2 regions of the Micromonospora robiginosa genome follow, and region 1 is predicted to be linked to the other one. Evidence: riboswitches for the same ligand, from Rfam matches in the RefSeq annotation. Region 1 holds a riboswitch; the other holds the start of a gene.

Evidence for each region. Region 1 has a riboswitch for S-adenosylmethionine ahead of thrC (threonine synthase). Riboswitches for the same ligand answer to the same signal wherever they lie in the genome.
Region 2: another riboswitch for S-adenosylmethionine. It lies ahead of H1D33_RS07315 (ABC transporter substrate-binding protein); the one in region 1 lies ahead of thrC (threonine synthase).

What each region holds. Positions count from the first base shown of each region.
Region 1 covers NZ_CP059322.2:5,908,110-5,913,156, forward strand. The annotation lists gene H1D33_RS26350 (ABC transporter permease) at 1-528, shown strand, start outside; gene H1D33_RS26355 (DoxX family protein) at 709-1,263, shown strand; gene H1D33_RS26360 (DUF4232 domain-containing protein) at 1,250-1,894, opposite strand; gene H1D33_RS26365 (hypothetical protein) at 1,902-2,039, opposite strand; SAM riboswitch class I at 2,222-2,355, shown strand; gene thrC (threonine synthase) at 2,368-3,657, shown strand; gene H1D33_RS26375 (GNAT family N-acetyltransferase) at 3,882-5,047, shown strand, end outside.
Region 2 covers NZ_CP059322.2:1,681,729-1,686,775, forward strand. The annotation lists gene H1D33_RS07295 (ABC transporter permease) at 1-322, shown strand, start outside; gene H1D33_RS07300 (carbohydrate ABC transporter permease) at 319-1,239, shown strand; gene H1D33_RS07305 (amino acid ABC transporter ATP-binding protein) at 1,243-1,986, opposite strand; gene H1D33_RS07310 (amino acid ABC transporter permease) at 1,983-2,759, opposite strand; gene H1D33_RS07315 (ABC transporter substrate-binding protein) at 2,798-3,652, opposite strand; SAM riboswitch class IV at 3,897-4,007, opposite strand; gene H1D33_RS07320 (PadR family transcriptional regulator) at 4,133-4,705, shown strand; gene H1D33_RS07325 (acyl-CoA dehydrogenase family protein) at 4,702-5,047, shown strand, end outside.

The DNA.
Region 1 (5,047 bases):
CTGCGCTACCTGCTGGCCGTGCCGGTGCCCCGGGCCCGGCTGCTGGCGGTGAAGCTGGTGGTCGCACTGGCGTACTCCGGCCTGGCGCTGCTGCTGTTGGCGGGCACCGCGCTGGTCGCCGGCACGCTGCGCTACGGCTGGAAGCCGCTGAGCAGCCAGGTCTCCGCCGAGCTGGCCCCGGCGGACGGGCTGCTGCGGCTGCTCGGGGTGCTCGGCTACCTGGCGGTGGTGCTGCTGGTGGTGGCCGGGTTGGCGTTCCTGCTGTCGGTGACCACGGACGCCGCGCTCGGGGCGGTCGGCGGGGCGGTGCTGCTCTGGATCCTGTCCAGCATCCTCGACCAGATCACCGCGCTGGGCGGGCTGCGCAACCTGCTGCCGACCCATTACAGCAGCGCGTGGCTGGGGCTGCTGTCGTCGCCGATGCAGACCGACGACGTGGTCAAGGGCGCGATTTCGGCGGTCGTCTACGCCACGCTGTTCTGGTCGCTCGCCTTCTGGCGCTTCACCCGCAAGGACATCACCAGCTGAGCATGAAAGGCGGGGCCCCCGCTTAACGCCTCCGGTAGAGGAGGGGGCCCCGCTTAACACCTCGCGCCCATATCATGGGAGCGTTCCCATGTACTCGTCCCGCCAGCAAGGAATTGATTAACTTCAATCTCTGTAGCGACCATCCTGGACGTCGTCCGATATCCGTCCAGGAGGTTTCCCATGGTCCCGGCGCAGCTGAACGGTCCCGTGCAGTCCCTGTTCCGCATCGTCATCGGCGCGCTCTTCGTGTGCCACGGCGCGGCGTCGATCTTCGGTGTCTTCGGTGGGAACCCGGCCACCGGTGGGGCCGTACCGGCCGGCACCTGGCCCGGCTGGTGGGCCGCGCTGATCCAGCTCGTCTGCGGCGCCCTGGTGCTCGTCGGGCTGTTCACCCGGCCGGCCGCGCTGCTCGCCTCCGGCTCGATGGCGTACGCGTACTTCGTGGTGCACCAGCCGCACGGCCTGCTGCCGATCGGCAACGGCGGTGAGCTGGCCGCGATCTTCTGCTGGTCGTTCCTGCTGGTCGCGGTGCTCGGCCCCGGCCCGTGGGCGCTCGACGCCCTGCTGGCCCGCCGCCGTCCCGCCGCCCCCGTCGAGACCCCGTCGGCCCCCGCGCGTCCGTCCCCGCCTGAACCGGCGAGATCGTGGTACGGGATCGCCCCCGAGGGGCGGTCCCGTACCACGATTTTCAGCGGCACGACGGCTGCGGCGGGCGGTGGGGTCAGAGCGGGTTGACCGGGGTGGTGGCCGTCGAGGGTGGGGCGTCCGGCACGGCTGGTTGCGTGGTGGGAGAGGCGGGGAGGCGCTTCCAGACGCTCAGGCCGAGGCGGCCGGTGTTGCCGAGGTCGATCGGTCCGTCCAGGGTGACCGGTTGCGACGGGCGTCCGGCCTGCGGCGCGACGTCGAGCTGCCGGCCCTCGGTGGCCGCCACGGTCGAGTCGGTGACCGTGTTGCGCCAGAGCAGCGTGGCGCCGGCCCGTTCGCCGGGGAGCAGCACGATCCGGGTGGGCGGGGCGTCGAAGCCGGAGGTGATCCCGGCGGCGCCCGGGACGGTGTGGACCGTGATCGGGTCCCCGTCCGCGTCCCGCAGGCGCACCGCCGGATAGCCGCGCAGCTCGTACGGCTGGTTGCCGCAGTTGACCAGGTCCAGGCCCATGGCCCGCAGCCCCATCGCGGCGCTGACCCCGGTCTCGGCGATCCGGACGCCGTCCGGGGGGCAGGTCGTCGGGCCGGGCGGTGTGGATTCGTGCTGGCCCGGCCGCGGGACGGGGCCGGACGGCGGGTCGACCGGTGCCGGTGCCCGGGTGCAGGCCGCCAGGAGCGTCAGTGCCGCGAGGAGGCCGGTCCCGGCTGCCGCGTTGCGCATCCGGTGATCATGCCACCGTCCCGGGTGCGGCGAGGACCGCGTCGAGCAACCCGGGACAGGTGCGGTCCAGTTCGTCGCGGCGCAGCCGGACGTAGCGGCTGGTGCCGACGACCCGGGTGCGGGTGGGGCCGGCCTCGCGCAGCACCTTGAAGTGGTGCCAGCGCGGTGGCCGACCTCACCGGCCTCCGGCACGCGCCGGCCGCCGTCGTCGACCGCCCGGCGGTGGTGGAACCGGTCGCCGTGGTCGGCCGTTGAGCCGGCCCACTGCGTGGGATCCCGGGGTGGCGACGACGTGAGCGGCGCATAGACTCGACGGCACAACTGCATACCTCATCCAGAGGGGCTGAGGGATACGGCCCGACGACGCCCCGGCAACCACCCGCACGCTCGACGCCGAGCGCCCTGCGGGCAGGTGCCAATTCCGTCCCCGCCGCACCCGGCGATGCGGGGAAAGATGAGAGGAACTCCTCGACATGACGTCGACGCTTCCCGCCGTCTCCGGCATCGACACCACCCGCAGCCCGGCCCGCGCCCTGGTCTGTCGCGCCTGTTCGGCGCGTTATCCGCTGGCCGCCCAGCACGCCTGCTACGAGTGTTTCGGCCCGCTGGAGGTCGACTACGACATCGCCGCGCTGGCCACCGTCACCCGGGAGCAGATCGAGGCCGGCCCGAACAGCATCTGGCGTTACGCCGCCCTGCTCCCGGCCGGTCAGGATCCGGCCACCCGGGTCACCCTCGACCCGGGGCTGACCCCGCTGGTCGCCGCCGGAAATCTCGCCGCCGAGCTGGGCCTCACCGGCCCGCTCTGGGTCAAGGACGACAGCGCCAACCCCACCCACTCGTTCAAGGACCGGGTGGTGTCGGTGGCGCTGACCGCCGCCCGGGCGCTCGGTTTCACCCGCTACGCCTGCGCGTCCACCGGCAACCTGGCCAACTCGGTCGCCGCGCACGCCGCGCGCGCCGGCGTGCCGTCGGTGGTCTTCATCCCCAGCGACCTGGAGCAGGGCAAGGTCGTCACCACCGCGGTCTACGGCGGCGACCTGGTCGCCATCGACGGCTCGTACGACGACGTGAACCGGCTCTGCGGGGAGCTGGTGGAGACCGACGAGTTCGAGGACACCGCCTTCGTCAACGTCAACGTCCGGCCGTTCTACGCCGAGGGCTCCAAGACGCTCGGCTACGAGGTGGCCGAGCAGTTGGGCTGGCGGATCCCGGCCCAGGTGGTGATCCCGATGGCCAGCGGCGAACTGCTCACCAAGATCGACAAGGCGTTCACCGAGCTGGTCGAGATCGGGCTGGTGGAGGCGCCGGCCGGCGGCTGGAAGGTGTTCGGCGCCCAGTCCGCCGGGTGCAACCCGATCGCCACCGCGCTGCACGACGAGCGCGACACCATCGTCCCGGTCAAGCCCACCGGCATCGCCAAGTCGCTGAACATCGGCGACCCGGCCGCCGGCGTCTACGCGCTGGAGGCGGTCCGCCGTACCGGCGGCTGGATGGAGTACGCCGACGACGACGAGATCCGCGCCGGCATCCGGCTGCTGGCCCGGACCACGGGCGTGTTCGCGGAAACGGCGGGCGGCGTGACGGTGGCGGTCCTGCGGAAGCTGGTGGAGTCCGGCCGCCTCGACCCTACGGCGGAGACGGTGGTCTTCAACACCGGCGAGGGCCTGAAGACCCTCGACGCGGTGGCCGCCACCGCCGGCCCCACCCACCGCATCAAGCCCAACCTCCGAGCCGCCCGAGACGCCGGCCTCCTCTCCTAACCCCCTCCCGCCCCTCTCCCTCACCCGCCCCACCTGCGTCGATCTTGCACTTTCTGCCCCGGCGAAGGGGTGAATCGCCCTTACGTGGGGCCGAAAGTGCAAGATCGACGAAGGGGGCGGGTGGGGTGGGGAGACGGGGGTGGGGGCGGGGGTGACGGGGGGACTGCGGGGAGTGGCAGAAAACCACCGCCAAGGACTTGACGGCAGGAACCGGACGGCGCAAGATGCTCGGTGCGGGAGGGCATCCGCCGGAGACTTTTCTAAGTTTTGCGACCCAACGCCGGAGGCGTTGTGCGGACGTCCCTCCCGACCAACCTCGCGCAGGGCCAGCGGAAAACCGCTGGCCCTGTCGCCGTTTCCGGCCCAGGCTCACCGTCATGGGCCTGACCGTCACTCCGCTGGATCCCGCCGACCCGTCGACGCTCGACGCGGCGTACCGGATCGACTGCGCGGCCCGCGCCGTGGACGAGCCGGACCTGCCACCGACCTGCCGACGGCGGTTCGAGGCGCTGCTGCGGCACCCGATGCCCGGGGTCGACGGGCGCTGGGCCGTCGCCCGCCTCGACGGGGAGCCGGTCGGTTGGCTCCGGCTGCACCTACACACGCTGGAGAACACCGAGAACGCCAGCGTCGAGCTGGTGGTGGACCCGGCCCACCGGCGCCGCGGGATCGGGCGTGCGCTGCACGAGCACGGCCTGCGGCTGCTCCGCGCGCACGGCGGCAAGCGGCTGGTCGGTTCCACCACCGCCGCGCTGCCCGGCGAGGAGGACCGGGAGTTCCCGGGAGCGGCGTTCGCCGTCGCCATGGGCGCGAAGGCGGCGAACGCCGACGTGCGCCGACGGCTCGACCTGGCCACGCTCGACCGGCCCCGGCTGGACGCGCTGCACGCCGACGCCCGCGCGGCGGCCACCGGCTACCGCACCGTGCACTGGCGCGACCACGTGCCCGACGACCACGTCTCCGACGTCGCGCACCTGGAGGGCCGGCTGCTGCTCGACGCGCCGATGGGTGAGCTGGCGTGGGAGCGGCAGCGGATGGACGCGGAACGCAAGCGGGGCGTGGAGCGGGCGCTCGACGCGCGGGGCGTGCGCCGCTACAACACCGGTGCGGTGCACGAGGCGTCCGGCCGGTTGGTCGGCTGGAGCCAGCTCAGCCTCAACGCGAGCAGCACCGACCACGCGTGGCAGCAGATCACCATCGTCGACCCCGGCCACCGCGGCCACCGGCTCGGCCTGCTCTGCAAGGCCGCCAACCTGGGGTACGCGCTGGCGCACGAACCCGCGCTGCGGATCGTGGACACCTGGAACGCCGCCGCCAACACCCCGATGATCGCTATCAACGAGCAGCTCGGCTTCCGCCCGGCCGCCGGTCACGTCGACTGGCAGTTGAC
Region 2 (5,047 bases), 2.5 Mb from region 1:
GGACGGCGCCGGGCGGTGGCGACGGCTGTGGCACATCACGCTGCCCGGCCTGCGCCCGGTGATCGTGCTGCTGCTCATCCTGCGTCTCGGCGACGCGCTGTCGGTCGGCTTCGAGCAGTTCCTGCTGCAACGCGACGCGGTCGGCCGGCAGGCCGCCGAGGTGCTCGACACGTTCGTCTACCACTTCTCCATCGCCACCGGTAACTACGGCTACGGCGCGGCGGCCGGGCTGTTCAAGGCCGTCGTCGGCCTCGTGCTGATCCTCGCCGCGAACCGGGTGGCGCACCTGCTCGGCGAGCGAGGGATCTACTCGAAGTCATGACCGTGAGCATCCGCCGGCCGTCCGGCGCCCGCGCCCGCCGCCCGGCCTGGGAGGAGCCACCGACCCCGGTCGGCCAGGGGCTCAAGGCCGTCCTGCTCACCCTGCTGGTGCTCGGGGTGCTCTTCCCGCTCTGGGTGGTGCTGGTGACCAGCCTCTCCTCCCGGCAGACCATCGCCGACGCCGGTGGCCTGGTGGTCGTGCCGAAGGGCATCGACACCTCGGCCTACCAGACCATCCTGGCCGGCGGCGCGGTGACCCGGGCACTGTGGATCAGCACGCTGGTCACGGTATGCGGCACCCTGGTCGCGCTGACCGTCACCGTGCTGGCCGCGTACGGGCTGTCCAGGCCGGGCTCGCTCGGTCACCGCTGGCTGCTGGCGTACTTCCTGATCCCGTTCCTGGTCTATCCGCCGCTGGTGCCCCGCTACCTGGTGGTCACCGGCCTCGGGTTGAAGGACACCATCTGGGCGCTGGTCCTGCCGCCGGCGATCAGCGTGTTCAACCTGGTCGTGGTGCGCGGCTTCTTCCAGGGCATCCCGCAGGAGCTGCTGGACAGCGCCCGCATCGACGGCGCGAGCGACTTCCGTACCCTGGGTCGGATCGTGCTGCCGCTGTCGCGCGCGGTCATCGCCGTGGTCGGCCTGTTCTACGCGGTCAGCTACTGGAACGTCTGGTTCGACGCGCTGCTGTTCATCGACCGCAACGACATGTACCCGATCCAGCGGGTGCTGCAGAGCTACCTGCTGGCCGGGCAGGCGCCGCACACCGCCGGCGGCACCACCGGGGTGAGCATGCCACCGACCGAGGCGATCAAGATGGCGGTGGTGGTGCTGACCGTCGCGCCGATCGTCGCGGTCTACCCGTTCGTCCAGCGGCACTTCATCAAGGGCGTGCTGATCGGCGCGGTGAAGGGCTGACCTTCAGAGCACCTGGGACAGGAACCGGCGCAGCCGGGGATGCTCCGGCGCCCCGAACACGGCGGCCGGCGGCCCGGCCTCCAGCACCACGCCCGCGTCCATGAACGCGACCGTGTCCGCGACGGTGCGGGCGAAGCCCATCTCGTGCGTGACCACCACCATGGTCATGCCGCCGGCGGCGAGGTCCGCCATCACCGCCAACACGCCCTTGACCAGCTCCGGGTCCAGCGCCGAGGTGGCCTCGTCGAAGAGCATCACCTGCGGGCGCAGCGCCAGCGCCCGCGCGATGGCGACGCGTTGCTGCTGGCCGCCGGAGAGCTGCGCCGGCCGGGCGTCCGCCTTCGCGGCCAGCCCGACCAGGTCGAGCTGGGCGCGGGCGAGCGTCACCGCCTCGTCCTCGTCGAGCTTCTTCAGCCTGCGCAGCGCGAGCGTGACGTTGCGCAGCACGCTCAGGTGCGGGAAGAGGTTGAACTGCTGGAACACCATGCCGATCCGCTGCCGCAACGCGTCCGGGTCGTCGCGCAGCACGCTGCGCCCGTCCAGCAGCACGTCGCCCCGGTCCGGCTCGATCAGCCGGTTGATCGTGCGCAACAGGGTGGACTTGCCGGAGCCGGACGGCCCGATCACGCAGGCCGTGCCGCCCCGGGCGACGTCCAGGTCGGCGCCGCGCAGCACCCGGTGCGCGCCGAAGGCCAGGTGCACGTCGCGTACGGCGAGGCTGACCGAGCCGGCGGTGGTCGTGGTCATCGCGGGTTCCCTCCGGTCGGGGTGACGCCGGCCGGCGCCGGTTCGGGTTCGGGCTCGGGCGGCGCGCTCGGGCGGCCCTGCCGCAACCGCCGGTCCAGCCAGTTGACCGCGTGCGTCAGCGGCACGGTCAGCACCAGGTAGAACAGGCCGGCCAGCAGCAGCGCGGACTGGTTGCCGGTGTTCGCCGCGTAGTCCTGGCCGATCCGGAACAGCTCCCGCTGGCTGGCCAGCAGGCCGAGGAAGTAGACCAGGCTGGAGTCCTTGATCAACGCGATGAGCTGGTTGACCCAGGCGGGCAGCACCCGGCGCACGCCCTGCGGGATGACCACCAGGCGCATCGCCTCGCCCCAGGAGAAGCCGAGCGCCCGGGCGCCCTCCAACTGGGCGGCTTCCACGCTGAGGATGCCGGCGCGGAAGATCTCGCCCAGGTAGGCGGCGGCGATCAGCGACAGCGCCAGCACACCCAGCGGGTAGGGGTTCGGCCCCCACACCCGCATGCCCAGCGGCGCCAGGCCGACGCCGATGAGCAGGATGGTCGCCGCGGCCGGCAGGCCGCGGAACACGTCGGTGTAGACCCGGGCCGGCCAACGCAACCATCGGGTACGCGAGATGCCGGCGACCGCCAGCAGCATGCCCAGCACCGAGCCGAGCAGGGCGGCGGAGGTGGCCAGGATCAGCGTGTTGGGCAACCCGACGGTCAGCATCTCGGGCAGCGCCTCGCGCATCGAGTCACCGTCGAAGAAGGTCTCCCAGAGGGTGCGCAGGGGATCCATCGTTCCTCCGTCCGCTCTGCTCGGTCCCGGCTGCCGGCTCAGGAGCCGGCCGACGGCGAGGGGACCGGAACCGTGCCGCTGCCCGGGGTGAAGTCGGCCGGGATCGGCCGGCCCGGGTAGTACCGCGCCTGCAGGCGGCTCCAGGTGCCGTCCGCGATCACCTGGTCGAGGCCCTTGTCCAGCGCCTCGCGCAGCCTGTCGTTGCCCCTCGCCACCGCGTACGCGGTCGGGGCCGGGCTGAGCTGCTTCGCCGCCACCGTGATCCGGCCCTTGCTGTCGGCGGCGGACTTGTCGCCGATCTCGGCCGGGGCGATCCAGGCGTCGGCGGTGCCGGCCTTGAGCTGGTTGACCGCGCCGTTGTAGTCGGGCACCCGCACCGGGTCCAGGTTCTGCCTCGTGGCGAAGTCGTCCTGCACGGTGCCCTGGACGACCACCACCCGCTTGCCGGCGAGCTGGTCGAAGCCGGTGATCGAGGAGCCGGTCGGCACGTCCAGGCCGAAGTAGCCGAAGTCGTAGCCGTTGCCGAAGTCCACCGTCTTCTTCCGTGCCTCGGTGACCGTGATCGACGAGCTGCCGACGTCGAACGTGCGGTTGTCGACCTGGGAGAGCAGGGCGGAGAAGTCGGTGCCGACGAACTCGACCTTGAGGCCGACCTTGCCGGCGACGGCGGTGAGCAGGTCGTTGTCGAAGCCGGTGAACTTCCCGTTCTTCAGGTAGACGTTCGGCGGGGCGTCGGTGAGCGTGCCGGCCCGGATCACGCCGGGCCGCAGCAGGCCGTACGGGTTGTCGGCCGCGTCGTCGGCCCCACCGCCGCAGGCGGTCAGCGCGGTGGCGGCGAGCACGGCCGCGGCGCCGAGCGCGGCGACGCGGGTCAGGGCGGTACGGATACGCACGATGTCTCTCCAGAGTGGACGGACACGCGGGACGCGTGCCGGTGCCGGCGGCGCCGGGGCACGGCGGAGCCGGGAGGGTGGATCGGGAAAGGGGGCGGAACGCTCGCTCAGCGCGCGACGCGACAGCGGTCGCTGCACACCCGCATCAGGTCGACGTGGCGACGCCTGACCAGCGCGGGGCGGGACGGTGCGGGGGGTGGCGCGAACATGGTTCTCCCTGGTCGTCGGTGCTGACCTGGGTGCCAGGCCACGCTTGCGCCGACGGCTGCCGGCGCCTGGTCCTCACCCGGAGCACCCCACCGTGGTGGAGGGTTGCCGGCCAGCGAGCCGGGGCTTGACGCTGGCGCTCATGACCTGCCGAGAAGGCTAGCAGCACCGGGACGCCGGCCGTCCAGCCGTTATGACCACGGTCACGACCGGCCCTTACCTCGATCGGATCGGGGCTTGCTATGCAACAAAGTGCATAGCAAGATGACCGGCATGTCGCTGGAGCACGCCATCCTCGTCTCGCTGCTGGAGCAGCCCGCCTCCGGCTACGAGCTGGCCCGGCGCTTCGACCGCTCGATCGGCCGCTTCTGGACCGCCACCCACCAGCAGATCTACCGCGTGCTGCGGCAGATGGCCGAGGACGACCGGATCACCGGCGTCGAGGTCGGCCAGGAGAACCTGCCGGACAAGAAGATCTGGTCGGTCACCCCGGCCGGCCGGGCCGCGCTCGTCGACTGGCTGCACGCGCCGGTGCGCCCGGAGGCGGTCCGGCACGAACTCGCCGTCAAGATCCGCGGCGCCGCGTTCGACGACGCGGCCGGCCGCGCCACCCTGGTCGCCGAGGTCGAGCGCTACCGCGCCGACCACCAGAGCGTCCTCGCCGGCTACCTGGCCGGCGAGCGCCGCGACTTCGGCGACCCCGCCGCACCCGACGCCCGCGCGGCGCTCCAGCACGTCGTGCTGCGCGGCGGCATCGCGTACGAACGGATGGTGCTGGCCTGGCTGGACGACGTCCTGACCACCCTCCGCCACCTCGACCCCGACCCGGAAAGGCCCTCCGCGTGAGCGACCCGCTGCTGTTCCACCCGCACCGCTATGACCCCGCCGACCTCGACGAGACCTCGCGGCGGCTGCTGCGCGCCACGATCGACTGGTTCGAGACCCGCGGCAAGCGCGCCCTGGTCGACAGCTACCACGCGCGCGAGTGGTACGCCGACTTCCTCGACTTCGCCGCCCGCGAAGGTCTCTTCGCCACCTTCCTCACCCCGGCCGCCGACGGCGCGGACGACAAGGACAAGCGCTGGGACACCGCCCGCAACGCGGCGCTCAGCGAGATCCTCGGCTTCTACGGCCTCGGCTACTGGTACACCTGGCAGGTCACCGTGCTCGGCCTCGGCCCGGTCTGGC